DNA from 3 places in the Gordonia sp. 852002-10350_SCH5691597 genome. Region 2 is predicted to be linked to each of the others. Evidence: riboswitches for the same ligand, from Rfam matches in the RefSeq annotation. Region 2 holds a riboswitch; each other region holds the start of a gene.

Region 1 (9,755 bases), on a different contig from region 2:
ATCCGCACCCCAGGTCACCGCGCACGATCGTCATGAGGAGCCATGCCAGAGAGCACAACAGTGCCGTCCCGCCACTTGTCCAGCGCCACAACCCGATTCGACACGGTCGAAGAACTCACCGATGCACTCGCTGAGCAGGAATACCTGATCGACGACGACCTTGCCGTCGTTGTGCACCTCGCGACACTGCTCGACAGGCCTCTCCTACTCGAGGGACCCGCGGGCGTCGGCAAGACCGAGCTCGCCAAATCCCTTGCGGCAGCCTCGGATCGGCAGCTCCTCCGGCTGCAGTGCTACGAGGGTCTCGACGACTCCAGAGCACTCTACGAGTGGGATTACGCCCGCCAGCTTCTTCACGTGCAGATGTTGCGCGACAGAATCAGCGGTGAGCTCGCCGACGAGCCCACCCTGTCCGCGGCGTCGGCGGCGCTCTCGCGCACCGACATCGGCGTCTACACCGAGGACTTCCTCGTCGCACGACCATTGCTCGCGGCCATCACTGCACCGCTGCCCACCGTGCTGCTCATAGACGAGATCGATCGAACCGACGAGGCCATGGAGGCCGTGATGCTCGAGGTACTCGCGGAGCGGCAGGTGACGATTCCCGAGCTCGGCACCTTCGCCGCGCGTTCGTCACCGTGGGTGATATTGACCTCCAACGACACCCGGGAACTGTCGCCCGCCCTGAAGCGACGCTGCGTGCACTTCCAGGTCGACTATCCCGACGTCGAACGCGAGCGGGCAATCGTGTCGGTGCGCGCGCCGGAAGTGGAACCCGGGGTGGTCGCCGACGTCGTCGACCTCGCACGCCGTCTGCGGGAGTTGCCGCTGCGTAAGAGTCCTTCCATCGCCGAGGTGATCGATGCCGCGCGGGCAGCGTCGTACCTGCGCACGACGACTGCCGCACACGCAGCCGACGTCACGCACGATCGAACGTCGACAGACCGTGCACTTCTCGCACTGTTGGTGAAGTTCGGCAGTGATCTCGATATCGCCAGGGCCATGGTGGGCACACCAGCGTCGTCCGGGTCCGACATCCAGGATTCGAGGCCGTCCGCGAGCGACGGTTCTAGTCCGCGAGGGTCGCTGACAGCAACAGCTTTCGGGTCGGGTCGTGCGCGTAGCGCCCTTCGACGTTGACGTGACCACTTCTCGAGAGCGCAGCGGCGCCCGGACACGTGATCGCGTTCTTGACGCACTCTCGGTGATGTTCGGACACCTTCTCCGCGGCCACCGGGTCACCGTGTCCCCGGCCGAGGTCATCGAGATCCGTCGCACGCTGGCACTCGTCGGCGCCGACGATCTCGACCGACTGCGGGCTGCGCTGCGCGCGGTGAGCGTCAAGTATGCGCACGAGGCAGACGGCTTCGAGATCGCCTTCGATCTCGTGTTCGTTGGGGTACCGCATCGCGATACGGCCACCGACCTTCCGCGACCCCGCGGCACGGCAGCCGAACTGCCCGATGACATCGCCTGGGATGATGAGTTCGACGGCGCGGCGAGGAGGATCGGCGCAGACGAGCACACCGATGAGATCGGCGATCTGATGGCCGACGATCCAGACGCACGGGAGCGTCAAGGGGAGAGCGCGCATCGCGAAGAAAACGACTTCTCGGTATCGGCGGGGACCGAACAGTTGGCTGTCGACTCTGACAGCAACACCGTCGCAGGCGGAATCACCTACACGGTCGAGATCGACGGAGCAGCAGCAGCCAAGGCCGGGGAGCTCGTCGGCTCGACGGCCCGCGTCAGCGGAACGTCGCTCTCCATGGCCGATGCCGCAGCGATTCTCGCCGCTCTCGACGCCGCCGACGCACGCAGCGCCTACGACGACGACGGCGCGGACAACCTCACCGACGAGCAACGTGAGGAGCTCGAACATGCTCTGTCCCAGTTCATCTCGGCCCTATCCGAACGTCTTGCCGCCACACCCGTGATCACCGGTCCTGACACCGATCCGGTTCACGGCACCGACCAAGCACAGATCGACCGAGCATGTCACCGACTCGTCCAACGAATTCGGGGAGCGCCGCGCACGGTGGTGCGCGCGGCTGATCGTGGATCGCTCGACATGCGTCGCACGATGCGCTGCGCCGTCCGCACCGACGGGGTCCCCCTCACACTGTGGCGCAGGAATCGCACACCCGGCCCGGTACGGCTTCTCGTCCTTGTCGACGTCTCGTTGTCGGTGCGACCAGTCGCGGGCTTCATCCTGCGACTCGCACAAACCCTGTACGAGTTCGGCGACCACTGCGAGGTCGTCGCATTCGTGGACCGACCCGTGCTGGTCACCACCGCACTGCGAACCGCAGCAGCTGACGACGCACTCACGGCCGTGCTGGCCACCGACGACCTGGACCTGTCAGCGACCAGCGATTATGGCCGAATGCTCACCGAGTTGCTCGAGATCCACCGCGGTCTCATCACGCCGCGTACGTCGGTTCTCGTCGTCGGCGACGCGCGCAGCAACGGTTTCGATCCGCAAGTCGATCTGTTCGCCGAGCTGGCCAGGCGCGTCCATCGGGTGGCCTGGCTCACCCCCGAGCCGCGCCGCTACTGGACCCAAACAGGTTGCGCGCTCGATGAGTACTCACTGCATTGCAGTGGCGCGGTGAGCGCGCGCGACGGGACAGAACTGATCGAGAAGGTCGACGAACTCGGCTCAGCACTGGCCTGACACATCGCTATTACGCCAGCAGCCCCTTTGCCACGTGTGTCACCTGGATCTCGTTGCTGCCGGCGTAGATCATCAACGACTTCGCATCGCGCGCAAGCTGTTCCACGCGATACTCGGTCATGTAGCCATTGCCGCCGAACAATTGCACTGCTTCCATCGCGACCTCGGTGGCCGCGCGAGACGAGTAGAGCTTCATCGCCGACGCCTCGGCAAGCGACAGCGGTTTACCCGCCTTCGCTCGTTCGAGTGCGTTGAACAGCATGTTCTGCACGTTGATCCGTGCGATTTCCATCTCGGCCAGCTTGAGCTGGATGAGTTGGAACTTCCCGATCTCCTGACCCCAGAGCGTGCGCGACTTCGCATACTCGATCGAAAGTCGTTGCGCCTCATTGATGATGCCCATCGACAGTGCGGCGATACCGATCCGTTCAGCGGTGAAGCCCGCCTTGACGCCACTGTCGCCACGACTACCCGATCCGACGTCCTCGGTCTCGCCGAGCAGCCGGTCGCGACCGAGGCGAACGTTGTCGAAGAAGAGCTCACCGGTCGGCGAGCTCATGATGCCCATCTTCTTGAACGGCTTGCCCTGGGTGAGGCCTTCCATGCCCTTGTCGAGGACGAAGGTGAGCACCTTGCGTTCACGCATTGGGGTGCCATCGCCCTCGTCGAGCTTCGCGAACACGACGATCGTGTCGGCGTACGGACCGTTGGTGATGAAGGTCTTCTGCCCGTTGAGGATGTAACCGTCGCCATCGCGGCGGACCGTCGTCTTCATGCCACCGAGTGCGTCTGAGCCGGAATCCGGTTCGGTGATCGCCCAGGCACCGACTTTCTCGAGCGTGACCAGCTCGGGGAGCCACCGCTTCTTCTGTGCGAGTGTGCCTTTCGACCGGATCGTCGACACCGTCAACCCGACACTGACGCCCATCGACACCACCATGCCGAGGCTCGCGGCCGCGAGTTCCATGTTGAGGATCAGCGCCATCGAGTTCATCATGCCGCCGCCGGAACCCCCGGAACCCTTGGACTTCGACTCGCCCGCGGCCTCTGCGTCGAGCTCCTTCTCCAGGCCCTCGCGTGCCATTGCGTCGACGCCGAACGACGTCATCAGCTTGCGCAGGATGTCGTACGGCGGCAACTGACCGCTCTCGAGTTCGTCGGAATGCGGGCGGATCTCCTTGTCGACGAACGACCGCACCGCGTCGCGCACCATGAGGTCTTCCTCGGACCACTCGAACATTGCCACCCACCGTTCAACGCCGGAAATTAGAACACGTTCCATACTGTGTCAGCCCCGATCCCAACTTGTCCAGCGGCGGCCCTCGCGGGCTCGCTGGACGCGCGAGCGGTCGATGAGATAGGCAGAGAGCGTGAACGATCACGTGTTCGCCGAGTTCGGACCGTTCTTTGCGACCGACACCCACGCAGCCGCGGCACCAGTCGACGGGCCGTGGTCGACTCTGGCTGCGGCACTGGCGAATCCACGACGCATCGACAGCCGCGTCGAAAGGGTCCGGAAGGCTCTGGCTGCGGGCGCGGCGTCGAACGTCTCACCTCGCGTCGCGGCGTCGGTGACTCACCTTGGTCTCGTCGCCAGGCTGCTTGCACCGGCGCTCGCTGCAGCGGTGATCGGCACCCGCCTGTCCCTCGACCCCGCAGACGTCTGGTGGCAGGACCATCTCGGCGGGCCCTTCCCCCTATCCGTCGTGACGGTCGACGCGAAGCCTGCGCTCGACGACGGGTTCCCTCGCGCCGTCGACGACCTCACCGCACTCTTCGACGCGTCGTACCCGGTTGGGCCACACGTCCTCGGCGGCAACATCGCGTCGGCGATCAACTCGGCGGTGCGCATGATCGGTACCGCCCGGCCAGAACTCGCCGACGCGGCCCGACGCCACGCCGACCTTTTCCTCGCACGCCCCGACATCGAGGGCGGATACCTGCGGGCCGGACCGAGTTTCCGACGACGCAGCTGCTGCCTGATCTACCAGGTATCGGGCGATCGCACAGCCGTGTGCGGCGACTGCGTGCTGTCCGGATAAGCCAAACGCGGCCCGAACTTGCGAACGCGGCTGGTGTACCAGCCGCGCCTGCCAACTCGAGCCGCGTTTAAAGGAGCGTCAGGCGACCGTTTGCGTCGCGGGGTCGTCGACAACCTGCTTCGACGACCGCGAGCGCGACATCGCGCCCAGGACCAGCGCGAACACCGCGGTGAGCACCGTCCACAGGATCACCTGGTTGGCGATCGCGTAGACGCGGAAGTCGCCGATGACGTCGCCCGGGAAACCTGGGAACACGATCTGGCCCGCGTCGTTGGTGACCGGCGTCGGTACCTCGTCGAAGCTCGGCAGCAACGCGATCGCGACGGTGACCACTACCAGGTAGCCGACGCCGCCCGCGATCGCACCGAGCAGCCCACCGATGCGTGGACGCAGCCACAGCGCGAAGACGACGGCCGCGATGATCGCGATTACCGACACCACGGTGATGGTGAGATAGGCACTCGACCTGTCGGCGATGGTCTCGTCGTTGCCGACAGCCGGCGGGTTGGCCGGATAGGCGAAGTACGGGACGCCGAAGAAGGCCACGAATCCGAGCGCGCCGAGCGCGGCCGCCGCCCAGCGCGGATCGGTCGCGGGGTATCGCAGTCCGAGGTAGGTCCACAAGACCGTGAACCCGACCGCGAAGAACGCGCCCATCGCGATCGCGAAGATCACGGTGCCGACCCCGGCCCCGATGTTTTCCTGCACCGACCTGGTGAACACCTCGTGCTCGTGGCCGTGTTCGCCGCTGAGCATCTCCTCGGCGTGGCTGCGACCCTCTTCGTAGTCGATCGCCTTGGCGACCACCGGCTCGATGAAGATACGAGCGAACACATACGCAAAAATTCCGGCGATCAGGCCTGATAGCAGGCCCGCGCCGACGAACTTCTTCTCCATTGTTCTGTTGTCTCCCGGGTCAGATCAGTGGCAGGGGAAGCCGAGGAAGTGGCGGGAGTCGTGCACGAACTCGTGGATGTGGGTGTCGCTGCCGAACACCGACCAGGCGCCCTGGTCGTACCCGATGAAGTAGTAGGCCAGCGCGGCGATGAGCACAGTGGCGGTGAGCCAGAGCGCGGCCGAAGCGACCGAGAGATTCGGTACGGCGAGCGCAGCGGGCCGACGTTCGGCCTGTGATGAGGTGGCAACCATTGAGAGGGTTCCTTCCGGGATGACGCGTCCCTGACGTGGAGCAATGTGGCCTGGTTGCCACGTCCTGACTCGTCGCGACAGGTCGCTTCCCGTCGGACTTACAGTGGCGCGACCGTCCCGGATTCTCACCGGGTTCCTGGCAACCAGCGTGGATCGACTCTATACCAGGTTCTCGCCGCCGGACCAGCACGTCGCACCGCACTGTCAGACCCGTGCGGAACAATGGAAGAGTGCCCAGCTCGTCCTCCATCCTGAACCGCTTCACCGACCCGACGCGTCGGTGGTTCGGCGGCGCCTTCCCCGCGCCGACACCCGCCCAGCAGGGCGCGTGGAAAGCCATCGCCGACGGCGAGAACACCCTGGTCATCGCGCCCACCGGCTCGGGCAAGACCCTGTCGGCGTTTCTCTGGGCACTCGATTCACTTGCCGCCCGCCCCGATCGGTCCAAGGGCACGCGCGTCCTCTACATCTCCCCACTCAAAGCACTGGCGGTCGACGTCGAGCGCAACCTGCGCGCGCCACTGGCGGGCATCACACGCGCCTCGCAGGAACTCGGGATCACCGAACCGTCGATCACCGTCGGCGTGCGCTCGGGCGACACCCCCGCCGCCCAGCGTCGACTCCTCGCCAAAACGCCACCCGACATCCTCATCACCACGCCCGAGTCGCTCTACCTGATGCTCACCTCGTCGGCACGGGAAGCGCTCACCACGGTCGAGACGGTGATCGTCGACGAGGTACACGCCGTCGCAGGCACCAAACGCGGCACGCACCTGGCGCTGTCGCTCGAACGCCTCGACGAACTGCTCGACTCTCCGGCGCAACGCATCGGACTCTCGGCGACGGTCCGCCCGCCCGAGCTAGTCGCTGAGTTCCTCTCCGGCTCCCGTCCGTGCACCATCGTGCGGCCAAAGGCGTCGAAGACCTTCGACCTCCGCGTCGACGTCCCGGTACCCGACATGGCCAACATCCCGCCGCCACCGGATGCACCGGATGCGGATGAGCTCGACGACGCGTTCTCGCCGACCGCGGGTTCGCTCTGGCCCTACGTCGAAGCGTCGATCGTCGATCTCATCGAGACCAACCGTACGACGATCGTGTTCGCCAACTCTCGACGGCTCGCCGAGCGTCTCACCGCGCGGCTCAACGAGATCCACGAGCAACGCACCGAGCCTGGCCGCGAACCACCACGCAACGACCGCGTCGGTGGCGGCGCACCCGCAATGGTCATGGCCTCGGGGGCCACCACCGGCGCCGCGACTGTCCTGGCCCGCGCACACCACGGGTCGGTCTCCAAGGAGCAGCGCGCCGAGATCGAAGACGACCTCAAGAGCGGCCGCCTGCGCTGTGTGGTCGCGACGAGTTCACTCGAGCTCGGCATCGACATGGGCGCGGTCGATCTGGTGATCCAGGTCGAGACACCACCCTCGGTGGCCAGCGGGCTGCAGCGGATCGGACGCGCGGGCCACCAGGTCGGCGAGATCAGTCAGGGGGTTCTGTACCCCAAGCATCGCACCGACCTGATCGGCTGCACGGTCGCCGTCTCGCGGATGCGTGCGGGCGCAATCGAAGAGCTGCAGGTACCGCGCAGTCCACTGGATGTGCTTGCGCAACAGACGATCGCCGCGGCCGCTCTCGACGTGCTCGAGGTCGACGAGTGGTACGAGATCGTCCGCCGCGCTGCGCCGTACCGGGAGTTGAGCCGGTCGATCTACGAGGCGACACTCGATCTCATCTCGGGTCGCTTCCCCTCCGACGAGTTCGCCGAACTACGTCCACGTGTCACCTGGGATCGTGATGCTGGCACACTGACCGGTCGCCGTGGTGCGCAACGACTAGCGGTCACCTCTGGCGGCACCATCCCCGACCGTGGGCTCTTCGGTGTGTTCATGGTCGGCGAAAAGTCCAGCCGCGTAGGCGAACTCGACGAGGAGATGGTCTACGAGTCGCGCGTCGGCGACGTCTTCGCGCTCGGCGCGACGAGTTGGCGAATCGAGGACATCACCCACGACCGCGTACTCGTCTCACCCGCATTCGGTCAGCCCGGCCGCCTCCCGTTCTGGATCGGCGACGCACAGGGACGCCCGGCCGAACTGGGCGCGGCGATCGGGAAGTTCGTCGGCTCCATCGCCGACGAGGCCGAACTCGACCGTCAGGCAACAGAACTCGGGCTCAGCGAGTACGCACGCGACAACCTCGCGTCGATCATCTCCGAGCAGCGCGACGCGACCGGACAGGTACCGACCGACCGGACCCTGGTCATCGAGCGGTTCCGCGACGAGCTCGGCGACTGGCGCCTGATCCTGCACTCCCCCTACGGTTTACGCGTACACGCGCCGTGGGCGTCGGCGATCTCCGCCCGCCTGCAGGCCACCCTCGGACTCGACGGTGCGGTCACCGCATCCGACGACGGCATCATCGTGCGCCTCCCCGACACCGACGACGAACCGCCGGGCGCCGCAGTCTTCGTCGTCGATCCCGACGAGATCGAGCAGATGGTCACCGACGCCCTCGCCGACTCGTCGATGTTCGCCTCACGATTCCGGGAGTGCGCGGCCAGAGCCCTGCTACTCCCCCGCCGCGACCCCGGCCGTCGGGCACCGCTGTGGCAGCAGCGCCAGCGCAGCGCCCAATTGCTCTCCGTCGCATCACAATTCCCCGACTTTCCGATCATCCTGGAGACGGTCCGCGAATGCCTGCAGGACGTCTACGACCTGCCGTCGCTCACCGACCTCCTCACTCGCATCCGATCGCGACGTGTTCGGCTGATCGAGGTCGAGACCCCGGAACCGTCGCCGTTCGCGGCATCGCTGCTGTTCGGCTACGTCGGAGCGTTCATGTACAACGACGACGCCCCGCTCGCCGAACGTCGCGCCGCAGCACTCTCCCTCGACACCGCGCTCCTCGCACAGCTACTCGGGCGCGTCGACCTGCGCGAACTGCTCGATCCCGCCGTCATCGCCGCCGTGGTCGCACGGCTGCAACGCCTCGACGAGCACCGCAAGGCACGCGACGCCGAGGATATCGCCGACCTGCTGCGGTGGCTCGGTCCGCTCACGACCGACGAGGTGGCGCTGCGGTATCGGCGCGACGACGACAGCCCTGCGGCGCTTGACGTGTTGACCGAGCTGCATCGACGCGGCGCGATCATCTCCGTGAGCATCCGGGGCGTGCCGCTGTGGGCGGCGGTCGAAGACACCGCGCGCCTGCGCGACGGCTTGGGAGTTCCTGCGCCACTGGGTGTTCCGGCAGCTTTCACCGAGTCTGTTCCCGATCCCGTCGGCGATCTCGTCCATCGGTACGCGCGCACGCACGGCCCGTTCACCGTCGACGAGGCCGCCGAGTCGATCGGAATGGCACCCGCGGTGGTGCGCGACACGCTGATTCGCCTTGCCGCCGAACGCAAGGTCGTCGAAGGCGACTTTCTACCCGCCACCGACGACGACCCCGACGGCAGCCCCGCGTGGACCACACAGTGGTGTCACAGCGACGTGCTCGGGCAGATCCGACGAGGCTCACTTGCCGCGAGCCGAGCCGACGTCGCACCCGTCGACGGCCCGACCTTCGCCAGATTTCTCGGAGCGTGGCAGCACGTCGCCGACGACGAAAGGCTCACCGGAGTCGACGGACTCGCGGCGGTCCTCGACCAACTGGCGGGCCATCAGCTCCCGGCGTCGGCGTGGGAGTCGCTGATCTTGCCGAGCAGGATCAGTGACTACCGGCCGGCCATGCTCGACGAACTCCTCTCCAGCGGCGACTTCATGTGGGCGGGTCACGGCCGGATCGGCTCCACCGACGGCTGGATCAGCTTCTTCCCCGCCGACCTCGCACCGCTGTTCGTACCGACCGAGGTCGAGATCGACACCACCGAGATCCACACCCGCCTC
Region 2 (9,755 bases):
TCGGCGGCGGCGGAGCCTGTTCACGCGGCGCGGGGCCGCGTGGTTCGTCGGACAGGCTGGTGCGCTGCTGCGAGAGGAACGTCGCCACCTGGCGCGTCACCGGCTCGGTGCCGACGCTGAACTCCGACACCATGTCGACGAGAATGCCCTTGCGGTGTTCGCGCAGATTCTCGGCATGCGTCTCGATGGTCAGCGGCTCGTCGACGCCGATCGGACGGAACCGTTCGATGGTGTTTTCCAGATGCACCGAACCGACTGCGCCGAAAGGGAAGTCGCCGTCGGTCATGATCTTCATCGCGAGCGGGAACTGCAGCACGAACGGGTACGTGATCGGTAGCACCGGACCGTACTGCTGTCCGGTCGCGAGCGTATACGCGTGCAGGCGGTCGGGGTCGACACGCACGTTCTCGAGGCGATATCGCCTGTCCGGTAGCGGAGTGTCGGGACGCACCGACCCCGACTTGCCGATCACCGGCAGCATGGCGGTGACGGCCTTCGAATACACGTCGAGCGTGCTCGGAGGGCCGTCGAGTGTGATCGTCTTGCTCATCAGGCCCCCAGGAATCCCTGGCCGCAGACGCGAACCACGTTGCCGGTGATGGCGTTGCTCGCCGGGTTGGCGAAGTAGGCGACGGTCTCCGCGACGTCGACGGTCTGGCCGCCCTGCTGCAGCGAGCTCATCAGGCGGCCGGCCTCACGGGTGGCGAGCGGAATCGCCGCGGTCATCTTGGTCTCGATGAAGCCTGGCGCCACCGCGTTGATGGTGATGCCCTTCTTCTTGAGGAGCGGCGAATAGGCGTCGACGAGGCCGATGACGCCTGCCTTCGACGCGCCGTAGTTGGTCTGGCCGCGATTGCCCGCGATGCCCGCGATGGAGCTGACGTCCACGACGGCGCCGCCGGAACGCAGCGCGTCTTTCTCCACGAGCGCGTTCACAAGTGACTGCGGCGCAACGAGATTGACCGAGATCACCGAGTTCCAGCGGCCCTCGTCCATGTTGGCGAGCAGCTTGTCGCGCGTGATTCCGGCGTTGTTGACGATGATGTCGATGCCGCCGTGACGCTCGAGTGCGTGCTCGGCGAGCTTGCTGCCGGCGTCGGGTGCGCTCACGTCGAGCGGGAATGCGGTGCCGTTGACCTTGTTCGCGGTCTCGGCGAGTGCTTCACCGGCGGCGGGGATGTCGGCGCAGATCACGTGGGCGCCGTCACGTGCCAGCACCTCGGCGATGGTCGCGCCGATACCGCGCGCGGCACCGGTGACAACCGCGACCTTGCCGTCGAGCGGCTTGTCCCAGTTGGCGGGAGCGACCGAATCGTCGGCGTCGACGCGGATCACCTGGGCATCGACGAACGCCGACTTGGCCGAGAGCACGAAGCGCAGCGTCGACTCGAGTCCCGTGACACCGGTCTTGGCGTCGGGGGAGACGTAGACGAGCTGAACGGTCGACCCCTTCAGCAACTCCTTGCCGAGCGACCGCGTGAAGCCCTCGAGCGCGCGCTGGGCGACGTGCTCGTCGGGGTCGTCGATGAGCTCGGGAGTGGTGCCGAGCACGACGAATCGCGCGCAGGCCGCCGTCGAGCGCATGACAGGCTGGAAGAACTCGTACAGCGCGCTGAGGTCGGCTGCCTTCTTGATGCCCGTCGCATCGAAGACCAGGCCGCCGTACTTGTCGGCGCTGCGACCCGTGGTCGCGTTGTGGATCAGGGTGTAGTCAGGAGTGGAGAGGATCTCGCGGACCGGCTCGACGAGTCGGCCGTCGCCGCCGAGCAGCACCGGACCCGGAAGCGGCGGCTCCGACGGCTTGTACCGACGCAGTTTCGGGGGCACCGGGAGTCCTGCCTGCTTGGCAATGAACGATCCGGGGCCGGAATGGACAAAACTCGAATACAGACCGGCGGTTCCGTTGGAAGCCACGTGAATCTCCTCTGATCGTGATGTGCGGCTCATGTGCAGGTGAATCGATGAGTCAGTTGTCGGGTAGTCGACGGACCCGGGGTCCGCAGCAGTTCGACAACTAACTTACTCTGGAGTAAGAATACGCTATAAGTGTCAACCCTCATCCCTGGGAGATCCAAGTGGCTTACACACCCAAGACTCGCGACGAGCGTCCGGTCGCGATCCTCGGCGGCAACCGCATTCCGTTCGCACGCCAGGACAAGGCATACGCCAAGGTCGGCAACCAAGACATGTTCACCGCGGCCCTCGACGGCCTGGTCAGCCGCTTCAACCTCCAAGGCGAGCGCCTCGGCATGGTCGCGGGCGGTGCGGTCCTCAAGCACTCGCGTGATTTCAATCTCATCCGCGAATGCGTGCTCGGATCGCCGCTCTCGCCGTACACCCCGGCCTTCGACATCCAGCAGGCGTGCGGCACCGGCCTGCAGGCGATCACGGCTGTCGCGGACGGCATCGCGCGCGGTCGCTACGACGTCGCGGTCGGTGGCGGCGTCGACACCACGTCCGACGCCCCGATCGGTGTCTCTGAGGACCTGCGACTGTCGCTGCTGGAGGTCAACCGTGCGCGGTCGCCCAAGGACCAGGTGCTCGGGATTCTGAAGGCGCTGCCCAATCTCGGTATCGAGATCCCCAAGAACGGCGAGCCGCGCACCGGCATGTCGATGGGCGAGCATGCGGCCATCACCGCCAAGGAATTCGGCATCAAACGCGCCGACCAGGATGCACTGGCCGCGGCGAGCCACCAGAAGATGGCAGCCGCCTACGACGCGGGCTTCTTCGACGACCTGATCACCCCGTACCAGGGCCTGATCCGCGACCAGAACCTGCGCGGCGACTCGACCGTCGAGAAGCTCGCCAAGCTCAAGCCGGTCTTCGGTGTCTCGCTGGGTGACGCCACGATGACCGCAGGCAATTCGACGCCGCTCACCGACGGTGCGTCGACCGTGCTGCTCTCGTCCGACGAGTGGGCACAGGAGAAGGGCCTGCCGGTGCTGGCCTACTTCGTCGACTCCGAGACCGCGGCCGTCGACTACGTCAACGGACCCGACGGACTGCTCATGGCTCCCACCTACGCGATCCCGCGTCTGCTCAAGCGCAACGGCCTGACGCTGCAGGACTTCGACTTCTACGAGATCCACGAGGCGTTCGCGTCGGTCGTCCTCGCGACGCTGCAGGCGTTCGAGAGCGAGGAGTACTGCAAGGAGCGACTCGGACTCGACTCCGCGCTCGGCTCGATCGACCGCAGCAAGCTCAACGTCAACGGCTCCTCGTTGGCGGCGGGCCATCCGTTCGCGGCGACCGGTGGTCGGATCGTGGCCCAAGCTGCCAAGCAGATCAAGGCCAACGGTGGCGGACGCGCGCTCATCTCGATCTGTGCCGCGGGGGGCCAGGGCGTCACCGCGATCATCGAGGGCTGAGGCTTCCTACCGAGCCTCCCTAGAGAACCATCCTTCCTGTCAGTTCGGTCAAAGGTTTTCCAACGGGCTGTAACGAATCGGGAAGCAGGGTAGATATACGTGTTAGCTCCGGTTGAGCTGTCAGACCCCCGACCCGACAGCTCAACCGGAGCGCCTGCTTTTCCCAGGTCAGAAGCGCCCACTCCCGGAGCTCGACCTGACGGAGCGAGCGGAGCCCACCTCGCCCGCGTCTGAAATGTCCTGTATGACTGACAAAGTGTTCACCGCCTCCGCACGTCGTCGACGTGTCGGTGCGCGACTGATCACCGGTGTGGTGCTTCTCACATCTTTGGTTCTGGCCGTCGATCTGGTCGTCACGAGTTCGCATTCGGCCCGCGGCGCGACCACGGCGGGCCTCGACGTCGGAAACCTCTCACGCACTCAGTTGACCCCGGCGCTCACGCAGCTGCAGAAGCGAGCCGTGCAGCCCGTCACGATCAGGACCCCGTCGGGAACCGCGGCGGTGGCGCCGCACGAACTCGGGCTGTCTTTCGACGCCGACGCGACCACCGAGCGTCTGATGCGGCAACCGCGGAGTCTTTTCGACCGCATTGCGTCGCTGTTCGGACGTAGCCAGGACGTCGAGCCGGTCGTCCACGTCGATCGCTCACGCTTGAACTCGACGCTCGATGCGCGCAAGGCCGACTTGGAGAAGGCCGCCGTCGAGGGCGGTGTTCGGTATCGCGGTGCCACTCCGGTCGCCGAGATGCCGAGCAAGGGTCTGCGCGTCGTACGTGAGCGTGCTGCCGATGAGCTCGCCGATCATTGGCTTGACGACGCCGGCCCGATCGACCTCCCCATGGAGCCGTTCTCGCCGACGGTATCGGCGGAGACGGTGCGTCGAACTGTCGACGGTCCGGCCACCCGCGCGACGTCGGCGTCGCTGGCGATCACCGGAACCGACGGCGCGCGCACCCGGTTGAGCCCCGACGACCTCGGCTCGGTGCTGCGCTTCGAGGCTGACGGTCGCGGCGGGCTCGTCGTACGCGCCGACGAGAAGGCGGTGTCGAAGCGTGTAGGCGCAGATCTCGCCCGTACCGAGCGGGCCCCGGTCAGCGCGACGTTCCGTCTGAGCGGCGGCAGCCCACAGGTGGTGCCCGCCCGCGACGGCGCACGCATCGACTGGCGAAAGACAACACAGACCATCGTCGACGCCGCGCTCGCCGACGATCGCCCCGACACCGTGAGCGCCACCTACCAGGTACGCAAACCGAAGGTGACGACCGACAAGGCCAAGAGCCTCGGTGTGAAGGAAGTGGTCTCGGAGTTCACCACGGGCGACTTCTCGTCGGCGTCGGGCGAGAACATCCGGCTGGTGGCCGAGCAGGTCGACGGCGCCGTGGTGCTCCCGGGCGAGACGTTCTCGTTGAACTCCTACACCGGTCCACGCGGTGAGGCGCAGGGTTACGTCACGTCGACGATCATCGATCACGGCAGGCCGTCGAAGGCGGTCGGCGGTGGGATCTCGCAGTTCGCGACCACGCTGTTCAACGCGTCGTACTTCGCGGGCCTCGAGGATGTCGACCACACCGAGCACAGCTACTACATCTCGCGGTACCCGGAGGCGCGTGAGGCGACGGTCTTCGAGGGCGCGATCGATCTCGTCTTCCGGAACAACACCCGCCACGGAATCCTGATCGAGACCGGATGGACGCCCTCGAGTGTGATCGTGCGCATGTGGAGCACCAAGACGGTCGACGTCGAGTCGATCACCGGCGACCGCTACGCCTACACCTCACCCTCGGTCGTCGAGTTGCCTCGCGGCGACGAATGCTTGGCCGACAACGGGATTCGCGGCTTCACGACGTCGAACACTCGGGTCATCTCCGACGCCGCCACCGGCGCCGAGATCAGCAGGCACACACGCACCGTGAAGTACGACCCCGAGCCGATCGTCCGCTGCGTCTGACCATCGACTGTGCGCTCGGGATTGCCGACTGTGCGCTCGGGATTGCCGACTGTGCTCTCGAGAGCGTCGACTGGGTATCTCGCGTCGGGTATTTCACGCCAGGGAAACGGCGACTACGAGCGCGACGAGTGCTGTCGTCTGCAGTGAGCTGTGGTCTTCCCTGCACGGCATGTGCACGCTCGCTCGTCGGCACCGACTCGATCCCGCACTGGTCTCGCGGCGGCGCGACCTTCTCGTCGCCATGTTCACCGATCGGGCATCGTGAACCGATCAGGCTCCGTGAACCGATTGGGCTCCGTGAACAGATCGGGCTCCCTGAACCGATCGGGCTCTGTGAACCTCTGACGATTCGTGCTCCCGAGCGATCGCTCGGCCCCGCTGTTATCCGCGACACAGTTCGTCGTAGGCTGGCCACGTGGATATCAACGGAGCAAGTGCAATCGTGACGGGTGGGGCGTCGGGTATCGGCGCCGCAGTGGTTCGCCAGTTGGCCGCCAAGGGCGCGAAGGTCGTCGTCGCCGACCTCAACGCCGACAAGGGCGGACTGCTGGCCAAGGAAGTGGGCGGCGAGTTCGTCTCGGTGGACGTCACCGACACCGCCGAGATCGAGACCGCTGTCAATCAGGCGAGCGAGCTCGGCCCGCTCCGTGTGCTGGTCAACTCGGCGGGCATCGGCTGGGCGCAGCGCACCGTTGGCAAGGACGGCGAGTTCGCCTCGGCCCACAACCTCGACGCGTACAAGAAGGTCATCGCGATCAACCTGATCGGCACCTTCGACGCGATTCGTCTCGCGGCCACCGCGATGAGCCGCCTCGAGCCCACCGAGACCGGAGAGCGCGGCGCGATCGTGTCGATGGCCAGCGTCGCAGCATTCGACGGACAGATCGGTCAGGCCGCGTACTCGTCGTCGAAGGGTGGCGTCGTGGGCATGACGCTCCCGGTCGCGCGCGACCTGTCGGCCGTCGGCATCCGCGTCAACACCGTGGCACCCGGCCTGATCGACACCCCGATCTACGGCTCGGGCCCCGACTCCGACGCATTCAAGGCCAACCTCGGCAAGAACGTCCTGTTCCCGAAGCGTCTCGGTGAGCCCGACGAACTCGCCTCGATGGTCATCGAGTTGGTCAGCAACTCCTACATGAACGCCGAGGTCGTCCGCGTCGACGGCGGAATCCGGATGCCACCGAAGTAGTCGGCGCACAGGTGTAGGTCGTGTGCTCGTGTGTGGATGGCGGGGTGCCGCAACACCCCACCATCCACACAGATCCTGCCTTCGGGGGTCGGATAACCTCGAAGGTGCAGTCGGTTCGTCCGTCCGGCCGTGTGGAGCCCCGACGCGTGGGCGGATGACGAGACACCACAATGTGTCGAGGGGAACCCGGTGCGAATCCGGGACTGTCCCGCAACGGTGAGTCGACGCCCCGCCGCGTCGACGAGTCCGATCACTTGCCGCTGTGCCGGATACGCCGTATCCGGCGGTTTGTCTGCCTCGAGGATGAGCGCGCGGCACTCCGACTACCCGGCTGGGTGGGGCTCTTGCACATGAGGGTTCGTGGGCGTGCACGCGTGATCGTAGGGCGGACGCCATCCGAACCGATCGAAAGTGTGCAGTATCCCGATGACCGGTATAGCCACGTCCCAGGCGGGAAGCCTTCCCCGCACGAAGCGACTCGTCGATGCCAACAAGGCACGTCAGGAGTCAGCCGACGGACTCCAACTCCACACGAGCGCAGACTTCGAGTCGCTGCTCGCCGACGAGGTCGCCGCGCTGGTGAAGCGCCAGGTCGACCTGGGGATCACAATTCCCGGCGACGGCGAATACGGAAAGTCGATGTCCAGCAACGTCGATTACGGTGCCTGGTGGTCGTATTCGTTCAACCGGCTCGGTGGCCTCGAACTAACCGACGGCGGCCCCTTTGCTGACGAACCGAAACGTTCGACGCCGGGCCACGTGAGGCTCACCACCTTTCCGGATCGTCGTGACTGGACGATCTTCGCCGACGCCTATCACGATCCGGAAAGCGGCATCGCGGTGGGAGAGCGCGGAGCACTGTTCCCGACTGCTACCGGTCCGGTCACCTACACAGGTCACGACGCGATCGCCGCCGATATCGCGAATTTCACAGCGGCGCTTGCCGAATCGGATCAGAAGACAGGATTCATCACATCGCTTTCGCCTGGCTCGGCATCGCGGATCGGCAACGACTACTACTCGACCGAAGAAGAGTTCATCTGGGCCTGTGCCGACGCCATGCGTGAGGAATACAAGGCGATCATCGACGCGGGCCTCATCCTGCAGATCGACGATCCGTCGATCGCGGAGAACTGGGATCAGATCAACCCGGAACCGACGATCGAGGACTATCTCGCATTCACCCGCATCCGCGTCGAAGCGCTCAATCATGCGCTGCGGGGTTTTCCGGCCGAGCAGGTGCGTTTCCACCTGTGCTGGGGTAGCTGGCACGGGCCGCACACCACCGACCTCGAATTCCGTCACCTCGTCGATCTGATGCTCGAGATCAACGCGGGCACATACTCATTCGAGGGCGCCAACGCGAGACACGAGCACGAGTGGAAGGTCTGGCAGGACGTCACGCTTCCCGACGGGAAGAAGATCGCTCCCGGTGTCGTCAGTCACGCAACCAACGTGGTCGAGCATCCCGAGCTCGTCGCCGACCGGATCGAACGCTTCGCAACCCTGGTCGGGCCGGAGAACGTCGTCGCGTCGACCGACTGCGGACTCGGCGGTCGTATCCATCCGCAGATCGCGTGGGCCAAGCTCGAAAGCCTCACGCGTGGCGCAGAGTTGGCGTCTGCTCGGCTGACCTGAGCTGCCGGGCGGGGCCCTGACCGCTCTGTGTCGCGCTCGCTCATCGGAATCTGGGCATTTCCACCATTTTTCGGTCCAGGGTGAACACCGTCATCCGTGAGGTGTTCGCGGTGGCGATGATGTTCTCCATGCGTTGATTGGGAATGAGTGAACGAACCGCCGCGCGCAACCGCGGATTCGCGTCGACGCGTTGGCGGTCCTTGCTGTCGAGCACCAGCATCCCTTGGTAGAGGCGCTGATACGAGGTCAGTCCCTCGGGTGTCCAACCAGGCCGGGGCGTCGGTGCGAGGTAGCCGATGATGCTGGCGCACGTGCCGTCGACGCAGAGTTCGTAGTTCGCGGTGTCGGTCGCGTAGTCGAAATTGCGCGTCGTCAGCGTCCATCCCGACTTGTCGGCGTATCGGTAGTTCACGTCGGCGCCGGGAACCAGCGTGAGCGAGCTGGTGTCTCCCGCCTGGTTGTCGAGTAGTGGACGCGCGAGTGAGTAGCCGCTGACCGGCGCGAACGACCACGACGTGTTCGGGTCGATCGGCTTGTACCAGTATCCGTTCTGCCCGTTGCGTCGTCCTTCGACACGGAGTTCGCGCTTGTCTGACGAGAAGCCGGTTTGCCGGATGGTGATGGCCGACGTGATCTCGCCGGGCACCTTCGGCTGCCGGACCCAGGCGGGAGGAGGCAATTGGAACTTGGCGTAGGCCTGCGGAAAGACGCTGCGCAGGAACGGATACTGTGCGAAGAAGCCCTCGAAGTTGTTCGGGGCGCCCTGTAGATTCCTTTGGTTCTCCGGGGTGTAGGAGAAGAAGAGGGTGTCGGCTCCGGAGATGTCGAAATCCCACAGGCGTGTATACATGTCGCCGTAGTCGTTGATGACGAAGGTTGTCGAACCCGACGACGACAGGTTGCGCGATACGAACCGTCCATCGAGCGGGCCGAGCATTTCGTAGCTGTAGTCGTCGGAGAAGCGTTTGTCGCTGGGTTTGAGCGGGTCTGCGCCGGGCAACCATGGATCGAGGATGTGGATCCGGTTACCGTTCTTGGACAGTGTGTAGACAGTTGTGACACCTGCGCCGCCGACAGGCTGTTTGTGGCCCGCGGTGTCTGTCCACGTCGCCTCTTGGCGGAAAGGGATCACCGACGTGTAGATCGGATCGAGCCACGAGAAGCTCCATGCACGTTGGTCGGGTCGAACCTTGTTGCCAGCGGGGTTGAGCCAGATCGGCGAACCGAATCGTGTGGTCCACCACCATAGTTCAGGTGTCTCGTCGGCAGATTCCAAGGTGGCGATTCGGCCGCCGTACACCAGAACGACGAGACGACTCCCGTCGACGGACAAGCCGGTCATCTGCCCCTGTAAACACTGAGGAACTGGCGCGATCCGCCAATCCCCCTGTGTCTTGGCAGATTTCGCGTAGAGGTTACCGCCGAAAAGCGCGTACTGCCAGATCGAGTTGAATCCCGCCTTGTCGGTCCGGAGATGGATTCTCGGTGGAAGAGCGCGCTGTACACGGTCGTCGGCACGCGGCATTGTCAGTAGCCCGATTCCGGGATTCGGCGCGTGGAGGGGAACCGGCCACGCACCCGCACGTCCGGGGAAGGTCAACCAGGC
Region 3 (9,755 bases), on a different contig from region 2:
CTCCCGACGACCGTTGCGCGCGAACCACTTTCTCGCCTCGCCGTTCGAGGTCGTGGGCGAGAAGCGCACCGATCTCACCGCTAGCGCCGAATACCACCGTCGTCATCAGTCCTACCTCTCGCGGATCGTCTGTGTGCCTGCCTTCTCCAAGGGCAACACCGTCAACGCTAGTGGCAGATTGATCCAGAAATGAGGTTCAATCAACACGTAGTGTTCTGCGTCAATTCGGGAGGCGTGATGACAGGTGATCGATGGTCTGCGCTCGCCGAGCGACTCGGGACCGACCTCTATCTCGATCTGCAGCCCGATTTCGACGCACCCACTCGAGGCCGCAGCGCGCAACTCCGATCTCGGCTCGCAGACGAACTGCGCAGCGCCATCGCGGATGGCCGCCTCGCACCCGGCACGCGCCTACCTCCCTACCGGTCACTCGCCGCCGATCTCGGCCTGGCTCGCGGAACCGTCTCGACGGTGTACTCCGAACTGATCGCAGAAGGTTGGCTGACCGCGCGCCAGGGCGCAGGCACCACGGTCGCAACGGGTTTCGGTTCGCCGAGTTCCGCAGGCGCATCGTTCACGACCGTAGTGTCCGCACCGCGCGTCGCACATGACTTCTCCCTCGGCCAGCCCAACGCGTCGCAGTTCCCGCGCACCGCATGGATCAGGTCGATGCGACGGGCGATCTCGAGCGCCGACGACTCCGCCTTCGGTCCGACGCTGCCCAACGGCAGTGAACGGCTACGCGTCGCGCTCGCCGGCTATCTCGCCCGAGCGCGTGGCGTTCGTGCACATCCCGACCAGATCGTGTTGACCACATCGGTACTCTCGGCGTTGGAGCTACTGGGACGCAGTCTTTTTCGTGACTCCGTCGCGACCGAGGCGTACGGTCTGCCCTTCTTTCGAGACGCGTTCACACAGTACGGCGCGGTCGTGTCACCCATCCCGGTCGACCACGACGGCGCAGACGTGACAGCGCTGACCGACCTCGCGGTGAAGCCTCAGGCCGTCCTCGTCACCCCCAGCCACCAGTCCCCGATCGGGGTGTCGCTTGCTCCACATCGACGTGCGGCTGTAACCGAGTGGGCAAGGACGACAGACACATTCCTGATCGAAGACGACTACGACGGCGAACTGCGCTACGACCGCGAACCCGTCGGCGCGATGCAGGCACTGGCTCCCGACCACATCATCTACACGGGGTCGGTCAGCAAGAGCTTGTCACCCTCGGTACGCATCGGCTGGCTGGTCCTACCACCGGCGCTGGTCTCAACTGTGATGTGAGCCAAGGGAATGCGCGAACCGGATGCGAGCATCGTCGATCAGCTTGCCCTGGCCGACATGATCGAGACCGGCTCCTACGACAAGCACATCCGAAGCAGTCGACAGTTTTATCGACGCCGCAGGCAGGCACTGATCGAGCGGCTGGGCGCGCACGGGATCGCGACGATGGGCATCTCCGCCGGGCTCCATGCGGTGATACCCGTTCCCGTCGATGTGGAGGCGTCGGTACTCGCGGCAACTTACGAACGGGGATTCTCGCTCGGTGGACTCGACGTGCTGCGCCATCCGGATGCCCCGCGACTTCACGACGCCCATGGTGAGCCGACCGGAGGAATCCTCGTCGGCTTCGGCACGCCGCCGGTCTCGACATTCGACGCCGACGTGACAGCGCTCATCGAGCTACTCGAAGATCACTTGCCGAATCGCCGACTGCGCGCGGAGTAGTCGCGCAGCGCACGCAGGAAATCGACCCGACGGAACTCGGGCCAATAGGCGTCGGTGAACCAGATCTCCGAGTACGCGCTCTGCCACAGCAGGAATCCGGACAGCCGCTGCTCCCCCGACGTCCTGATGACCAGATCGGGGTCGGGCTGTCCCTTGGTGTACAGGTTGCGATCGATCGCCTCGACGGTGACCGCGTCGACGAGTTCGTCGACGGTCGCACCCGCCTCGGCCTTCTGCACGAGGACCGCGCGCACGGCGTCGGCGATCTCCTGCCGGCCCCCGTATCCGACCGCCACGTTGACGTTCATGCCCGACCTGTCGAGAGTGCGTTCAGCGGCGTTGCGCAGACGCTGGGCCGCGGTATCGGGGAGCTGATCGAGGGTTCCGACGATGCGAACCCGCCAGTGCCCGTCAGGGGTGGCGATCTCGTCGACGATGTCGGGCACTATCTCCATCAGCGCGTCGAGTTCGTCGGAGGCGCGCTGCAGATTCTCGGTGGACAGCAGATAGATGGTGACCGTCTCGATGCCCAGCTCGGCGCACCACTCGAGCATCTCGGCGATGCGCTGCGCGCCCACCCGATGTCCGTGACTGACATCTTCGAAGCCCGCCTCGCGGGCCCATCGTCGATTGCCGTCGCAGATGATCGCCACATGCTGGGGCAAGCGGTTCTCGTCCGTCAACTGGATCAGCCGCCGCTCGTACACGGAGAGCATCGGCCGACGCAGACGATCGGGTAGGAGTTTCATCGCGAACCAGATTAGACCTCACCTGTAAGGGCACACTGAATCAGGCCACGACATCCTCGGCGAGTTCTTCGGCCTCCTCCTCGGTGAGCTGGTCGCCCTCGTGCCGCCCGGCAGCGGCCGGACTCGCTTCTACCGCGCCATCTCCGACGTTTCGACGGTCCCGCAGCGCGACAATGCCGACCAGCGCGGCACCGACGACGAGCCAGCCGATGATCTTCGCGATGTCGCCCGCGCTGGAGACCTCGGGGAAATAGGCCAGGTTGCGCGATGCCTCGTTCAGACCCGCACCGATCCAGAAGTCATGGAGGACGGCGAAGAACTTCGGTTGCAGGGCAGGCGCGAACACGCCGCCGCTGGTCGTGAAGTTCAACCCGACGAAGATCGTGACCATCGCCAGCGTCGTGAATCGACCGATGAATGGGTGCAATCCGATCGCGAACAGCATGGTGGCCAGCGCGTAGAGGATCGACAGCCCGAAGATCTGCCACTGTGCACCCGGCAGGGCGTCGAACACCCACACGGCAATCGCCGTGGTCACCGCGGCAGAGATCACCGAGCAGACCGCCGCGAATCCGAGACGCACGCGAATCCTGCGTCCACCTGCGGCGACGGCGATCGCGATTCCACATCCGTACGAGCCGACGGTGAGTGCCACCAGGAAGAAGAAGATGCTCTGTCCGGATGGATCGCGCTGCGGATCGGCCTGCACGACGTCGACGATCTTCAGTGGTTGGTCCTTGGCGATCGTGATGCCGTTGAAGATCCGTTCGACCGTGACCGCTGTGGGATCCGACGCCGCTGTCGACACGTAGAGGACCGGAGTGTCGGCCTTCGGCTCGAAAGCCGCCGCGATCTCCCGGCGCTCGATGGCCCCGCGCGCCTCATCGGCGGTGGCAACGGTCCGGATCGAGACGCGGTCGCCGAGTTGTTGCTGGAGAGTCTGTGCGGTCACCTGGGTCGATGTACCGGCACCGACCACATCGATGCGCAGATCGTGCGGATCGGGCTTGTGGAATCCGCCGAGATAGGCGAGTGCCATCACGGCACCGATGACGAGCGGAACGGCGACGTGCGACGCGATGGTCTTGACCGACAACGCATGGGTGGGAGCAGCGGACATCGATTACCTTCTGGGCTAGTCGGGAACACGATCGTTCATCAGGAATGGTTGCAGAATGCAACTTGGATAGGTTGTAATATACAACTATGGCTTCACCCGAGCAACCCGATGCCGCCGAAGTGGTCGGGCAGGAATTGGTCACGCTGTCGCGGCGGCTGCGCAACGGCGCCCGCGACATCTACGCCGAGGGCGGCCTGACCTTCGTCGAGTTCTCCCTCCTCGCGCTGATCTCGGACAACCCGGGAATCAACGCGGCATCGCTGGCTCGGGCCGCGAACATCGACAAGTCGACGGCCAGCCGCCAACTCGGCGAACTCCGTCGCCGTGGCCTGCTGCGCCGCACGCAGGACGCGACGTCGTCGAGGTCGCAGTCGTTGGAGGTGACGCAGGAGGCTCTCGACACCCTGAGCGAGATCCGCCGACGCAGTGGAGACGCCATCGCACGCAGGCTCGACGCGTGGACGCAGGATGATCTCGAACTGTTCGCAACGCTGTTGCGCCGCTACAACGACGCCGACGCGACATGACTCCGATCGCCGTGACGACCGCCCTGTTCGAGCCGACGGGCGCAGCACAGCGTGCCACCGATCTCGCCCGCGCGGGTGCAGCGGGGGTGTTCACCTTCGAGGGTCCACACGATGTGTTCACGCCGCTCGTCGTTGCGGCGTCGGTGCCGGAATTGACCCTGCTGACCAACGTCGCAATTGCGTTCCCGCGCAACCCGATTCACCTCGCACACGCGGCCAACGACCTTCAGTTGCTCTCCGGCGGCAGATTTCGACTCGGTTTGGGTACGCAGATACGCCCGCAGATCGAGAAGCGGTTCGGCGCTGATTTCGACGACCCCGTGGGCCGCATGGCCGACAAGGTCGGCGCCATCAACGCCATCTTCGATACGTGGGAGACCGGAGCTCCGCTGCGCCATGAAGGGGCCTATCACCGTCACACCTTGATGACGCCGACCTTCAACCCCGGACCCAACCCGTTCGGTCGGCCGCCGGTATTCGTCGGCGCACTCGGGCCGTTGATGACCCGCGCCGCGGCAAAGCACGCCGACGGGGTGTTGGTGATGCCGTTTTCCACCGCCGACTTTCTGGCATCGACGACCGTCCCGAACATTCGACGCGGTCTCGCCGCACGCGATCACAGCCGCGGCTTCACCGTGATCCCCGAGGTGATCGTGTCGGTGGGCACCGACCACAGCGCCGCGCGACGACTCCTCGCCTTCTACGGCTCGACGCCCGCCTACCGGCCCGTCCTCGCAGCGCATGGCGCCGAGCGGCTGCAGCCAGAACTCAATGCGCTGTCGAAGCAGGGGCGGTGGGCTGAGATGGCCGATCTCATCGACGACGAGCTACTGCACACGATCGCCGCTGTCGGTGGTCCCGCAGACGTCGCACAGCAGATCCGGGCCCGCGTCGACGCATTCGACGCGCTGCGCGATCTCGACGTCCGCGTCGACGAGGTGTGCATCTATCAGCCGACGCCTATCGACGTCGACCAGCTCACAGCGATCATCGCCGCACTCGGCTGACAGCGTTCTCACACAAAGTTACGGTACCGTAGCTTACGTGAACTCAGCCCTGGTGACCGCTGTCGCCGACAGACCTCGCCTCCGCGGCGTCATTCATCAGTGGTCGGCCTACGTCTCAGTGGTCGCGGGTATCGCCCTTGTCATCGGCGCAGGCTGGCTACGTGGACCGGGAGGCGCGGTGGCCTGTGCCGTCTACGCGGCAACCGTCGTGGGACTCTTCGCGACCTCGGCGTCGTATCACCGCGTCGCGTGGAAATCGCTGAGCGCGCAGGTACACATGAAGCGTGCCGACCACTCGATGATCTTCGTGTTCATCGCTGGTACCTACACGCCGTTCTGTCTGATGGGTCTGCCGAGTCCGATGCGGTGGTGGGTGCTCGGCATCGTCTGGGTCGGCGCGCTCGCCGGTGTCGCACTGAAGATCGCGTGGCCTGGCGCGCCCCGCTGGCTCGGAGTCACGCTCTACATCCTGCTCGGGTGGGTCATCATCGTCGTCGCCCCGACGCTCGTCGCACATGTCGGTTGGCTCGTACTGATCCTCCTCGCGGTCGGCGGGGTCTTCTACAGCGTCGGCGGAGTGCTCTACGCACTGCGCTGGCCCAATCCCTGGCCGACGACGTTCGGCCATCACGAGGTGTTCCACGTCTGCACAGCCATCGCCGCGCTACTGCACTACATCGCGGTCTGGCTGGTCGTCGCGGCCTGAGCGCACCTCACCTCCGAGCCGCCGTCTGCCGACGGCCTGGTCAGAGCGACTGCGATCGCAAGTACTCGGCAAGCGCCGTGATGGTCTGCGGGTTACGCGGCCCCTCGACGAGCGCCGCATACGGAAACGAGATGTAGCGGCGCTCTCGCACTGCGGTTGTCTGCGCCATCAACGGTTGCGACTCGAGTTGCCGGATCTTGGCCTCGACGGTGTTCTGCGGCCCCGCCCCGTAATCGACGATGACGATGACCTGCGGATCGCGCTGCGCAGCCGCCTCCCATGATGCCGACGTCCAGGAGTCGTCGATATCGCCGAAGATGTTGCGTCCACCGGCTTCGGCGATGATCTGATCCGGTGCCGCATTCCGACCCGAGGTGAACGGCGTCGGATCGGCGCTGTCGAAGAGGAAGACCCGCGCTGCTGCGGACTCGGCAGGCGCCCCCACACGCGCAGCCTCGACTTGCTTGCGATAGTCGGCGGTCAGCGCCGCGGCCCGACCACTAACGCCGAAGATCTGCCCCAGATTCGACAGGTCCGCGTACAACGCATCGAGGGGTCGAACGACGCCGCGCTTGGTGGTGCCTGCCTGGCGACAGGCTTCGGTCAGCTGGTATGGCACGGCACCGGTCGAACGCACCCAGTCGGGGGTGACGCCGGTCGATTCCTTGAACCCGTAGTTCCAGCCCGCAAAGACGAAGTCGGGCCGCGCAGCGGCGATGATCTCCCGGGAGAACGCCGTGCCCAGTGACCTTGTCTTCTCGAAATCCGCTCGCCACGGAGATGATTCGATATCTCGCTCTTTGCCCTCGTACGTGGTGTAGCCGACCATCCGGTCGCCCAATCCGAGCGCGAACATCAGCTCTGTGATCCCCGTGTCGTTCGTCACCGCACGATCCGGTACACCGCTAACCCTAAGCGGTGCACCACAATTGGTTACCGTGACCTGCTCTCCCAACGATTCCGGAGTCGACGACTCGACGTCAGCGCCGCAACCGGAGACCACGGTCATCGCGGCAAGCGCAGACACGACGAGTGCGCGCGGTCTGCTGAGTGTTGTCCTGGTCGTAGGCGCTGTCATGAGTGCTCTTCCTCGGAGATGGCTTGTGGGACTTGGTCGTCGAAGATGATCTGCGGAACGCCCGAGCGGGGGTGGGCGACGACGTACGCACCAACGCCGTACCACTTGGCGATGTTCGTCGTGGTGAGGAGTTCGTCCGGTGGCCCGATGCACGCGATCGTCCCGTCGAGCACAACAGCGAGCGTGCTGCAGTACTGTGCCGCCATGTTGAGGTCGTGCAGCGCCGCAATGACGGTGACCCCGCGTCCGCGCGCCGCACCGAGGATGTCGAACTGGTGGCGGATATCAAGGCGATTGGTCGGCTCATCGAGGATCAGTACGTTGGGCTCCTGCGCGAATGCGCGCGCGATGAGTACGCGCTGCGCCTCTCCGCCGGAGAGCGTGGTGAACACACGATCCGCGAACATCTCGACGCCGGCCGTGGACATCGCCGCCTCGCACACCTGGCGGTCGCGGGCACGGGCCGCCGCACCCAGTTCGCGGTGCGGCAGCCGTCCCGTCGCGACAACCTCTGACGCGGTGAAATCGAAGTCGAGCGAGGTTGATTGGGTGAGCGCGGCGACTCGTCGTGCGTTCTCCCGCATACTCACCGCACGCACGTCGCGGCCGTCGACTCGCACACTGCCACCCAACGGTGCCAGCGCGCGGTAAACGCATCGAAGCAGGGTCGATTTACCGCTGCCGTTCGGTCCGATCACCCCGAGGAACTCCCCGGAGTCGACCGAAAACGATGCGTCGCGAACGATGACGGTGCCATCGATATCGACTGTGACCGCGTCGTACTCGACGGCACTCATGAGTCGATCCGGGTACGTCGACGTTGCATCAGCCCGAGGAACACCGGCACACCCACCGCAGCCGTGATCGCCCCGAGCGGAATCTCCTGCGGTGGAACGACAATCCGCGCCATCAGGTCGGCGACGACAAGGAACAGCGCCCCCAGCACCGGGGCGACGAGAATGATCTTGCGGTGATCCGCACCGACAACCATACGGGTCACGTGCGGCACGATGAGACCGACGAATCCGATTGCGCCGCAGACAGAGACGATGAACCCGGTCATCAGCGCGGCGATGACGAAGAGCTCGAGCCGAAACCGTGACGCCCGTATGCCGAGCGACGCGGCGACCTCGTCGCCCATCGCCAGCGCGTTGAGTTGTCGTGCTCTCGCTGCGACCACACCTATCCCGATGACCACCACGACCGCGACCAGCGCAACCGAATGCCATGTTGCCGCAGCAAGACTGCCGAGCAGCCAGAACATGACACTCCGTGCGGCATCACCCACCGGACGTAAGAAGATGAGCACAGTGGTCAGAGCCGAGAACCCGTATCCCAGAGCGGTTCCCGTCAACACGAGCCGCAGTGGTGTGAGACCTCCGCCACGCTGTGCAATTCCGAAGACGAGCAACGTCGCCACCAGTGCGCCGAGGAATGCCGCGGTCGGCAACGCATACAGGCCGAGACCCGAGAAGACCCCGAACAGCACGACGGCGGTGGCTCCGACCGACGCACCCGACGAGATCCCGAGCACATAGGGGTCCGCCAGCGGATTGCGCACCATCGCCTGCACGATCACGCCGACCACCGCCAAACCGGCACCCACCAGCGCTCCCGTCAGCACCCGTGGCACACGCGAGTCCACGACGATCCAGTACGACGCGGCGTCGACCGACGAGACCGGTCCCCCGGTGATAGCTGCCCACACCATCCGCAGCGATACGGACCAACCGATCCCCACGGTTCCGTATGCGACGCCGCACGCCGCGGCCACGACGAGCGCTACACCGCAGCCGATGACCACGGAGACCGGTCGCGCCCAGGTATCCCGAGGGTTCGCAGTGCGCGCCGACATGTCCGCCCTCCTGATCAGCCCGGAGCGGGTACAGCAGATGTCGCCACGCGGGGTCGACGAAGACCACGCGAGTTCAACACCGACCATGTCCCGCGAAGTCGATGGGACCGCCTGCGCCCGGCGGCCACGTCGGCAGGTCTTCGGACTTCGGACACGGCACGTGATGTGCCACCTACCGACGATCGCTTCCCGAGCCGCAGGCCCAGTGCTGTTGAACGCCTTCGTTTCCGTTACCGCTGCGGGGCAGCTCTGGATTCTCACCAGATTCCCTCTTGGCTCTCACCGACGATCTCGGCTGGAGAACCGACGCCGCTGCAGTGTAACAACGGTCTCGAATCGGACATATGGCGCATGCGGTTTCACGAACTTCACCATCCCATCACCGCGATGCCGACGGCGGGTAGGACGACGTCCATCCTCTCTTGGTCGGGTGGCGGCATGCCGAACATCTCACCTCGCCCGTCACTGGCCGACCTCCGGATCGATCGGGACAAGACCCTCCACGCCGGCACCACCCGCCGACGATTTCTCACCTGGGCGGGCGTCGCGGCCGGTATCGCAACCGTCCCCGCACTTTTCACGACCGACGCGGCGTCGGCTCCCCCGCCACGCCGTGGCAGTGACCTGTTCACGCTCGGTGTGGCATCAGGCGATCCGCTTCCCGACGGCGTGGTCCTGTGGACACGGCTGGCCGCCGATCCGCTCGCCCGCGGCGGAGCGATGGGCCTGCTTCCGGTACCGGTCGAGTGGGAGATCGCCACCGACCATGGGATGCGCCACGTCGTCGCGCGCGGCGTCGAAGTGGCGACACCGGAGAACGGACACAGCGTGCACGCCGACGTACGCGGGATAGTGGCCGTCAGCCCACGATTGGCACGAGGCGAATGCGAAAGTCAATGCACTCAGCCGACTTCCGTGCGCCGGAGCGGTACGTGTGCGCCCGATCGCCGACATGCAACCGCCCGCACGGAATCGGTAGAAGTAGTCC

What was found. A riboswitch is a leader RNA that binds a small molecule or an ion and turns the genes downstream of it on or off. The one in region 2 is predicted to bind cobalamin.
Region 1: it holds a riboswitch for cobalamin, as region 2 does, so the genes downstream of both, A5777_RS23360 (CbtB domain-containing protein) here and A5777_RS06015 (cobalamin-independent methionine synthase II family protein) in region 2, are expected to answer to the same signal.
Region 3: it holds a riboswitch for cobalamin, as region 2 does, so the genes downstream of both, A5777_RS23645 (FecCD family ABC transporter permease) here and A5777_RS06015 (cobalamin-independent methionine synthase II family protein) in region 2, are expected to answer to the same signal.

What each region holds. Positions count from the first base shown of each region.
Region 1 covers NZ_LZMO01000305.1:14,688-24,442, reverse strand. Annotated here, with positions in the region: gene A5777_RS23385 (MadB family AAA-type ATPase) at 43-1,140, shown strand; gene madC (MadC family VWA domain-containing protein) at 1,142-2,677, shown strand; gene A5777_RS23375 (acyl-CoA dehydrogenase family protein) at 2,688-3,917, opposite strand; gene A5777_RS23370 ((2Fe-2S)-binding protein) at 4,048-4,719, shown strand; gene A5777_RS23365 (CbtA family protein) at 4,798-5,616, opposite strand; gene A5777_RS23360 (CbtB domain-containing protein) at 5,641-5,868, opposite strand; cobalamin riboswitch at 5,891-6,045, opposite strand; gene A5777_RS23355 (ATP-dependent helicase) at 6,099-9,755, shown strand, end outside.
Region 2 covers NZ_LZMO01000084.1:7,016-16,770, forward strand. Annotated here, with positions in the region: gene A5777_RS05990 (MaoC family dehydratase) at 1-550, opposite strand, end outside; gene A5777_RS05995 (3-oxoacyl-ACP reductase) at 550-1,914, opposite strand; gene A5777_RS06000 (acetyl-CoA C-acetyltransferase) at 2,076-3,371, shown strand; gene A5777_RS06005 (VanW family protein) at 3,616-5,319, shown strand; gene A5777_RS06010 (SDR family NAD(P)-dependent oxidoreductase) at 5,735-6,511, shown strand; cobalamin riboswitch at 6,643-6,787, shown strand; gene A5777_RS06015 (cobalamin-independent methionine synthase II family protein) at 6,938-8,149, shown strand; gene A5777_RS06020 (hypothetical protein) at 8,190-9,755, opposite strand, start outside.
Region 3 covers NZ_LZMO01000309.1:93-9,847, reverse strand. Annotated here, with positions in the region: gene A5777_RS23690 (SDR family oxidoreductase) at 1-106, opposite strand, end outside; gene A5777_RS23685 (aminotransferase-like domain-containing protein) at 238-1,281, shown strand; gene A5777_RS25765 (hypothetical protein) at 1,291-1,725, shown strand; gene A5777_RS23680 (isoprenyl transferase) at 1,692-2,474, opposite strand; gene A5777_RS23675 (hypothetical protein) at 2,515-3,594, opposite strand; gene A5777_RS23670 (MarR family winged helix-turn-helix transcriptional regulator) at 3,681-4,121, shown strand; gene A5777_RS23665 (TIGR03617 family F420-dependent LLM class oxidoreductase) at 4,118-5,128, shown strand; gene trhA (PAQR family membrane homeostasis protein TrhA) at 5,166-5,834, shown strand; gene A5777_RS23655 (ABC transporter substrate-binding protein) at 5,875-6,912, opposite strand; gene A5777_RS23650 (ABC transporter ATP-binding protein) at 6,909-7,709, opposite strand; gene A5777_RS23645 (FecCD family ABC transporter permease) at 7,706-8,767, opposite strand; cobalamin riboswitch at 8,882-9,090, opposite strand; gene A5777_RS24495 (PhoD-like phosphatase N-terminal domain-containing protein) at 9,119-9,755, shown strand, end outside; partial or broken gene A5777_RS25890 (PhoD-like phosphatase N-terminal domain-containing protein) at 9,707-9,755, opposite strand, start outside.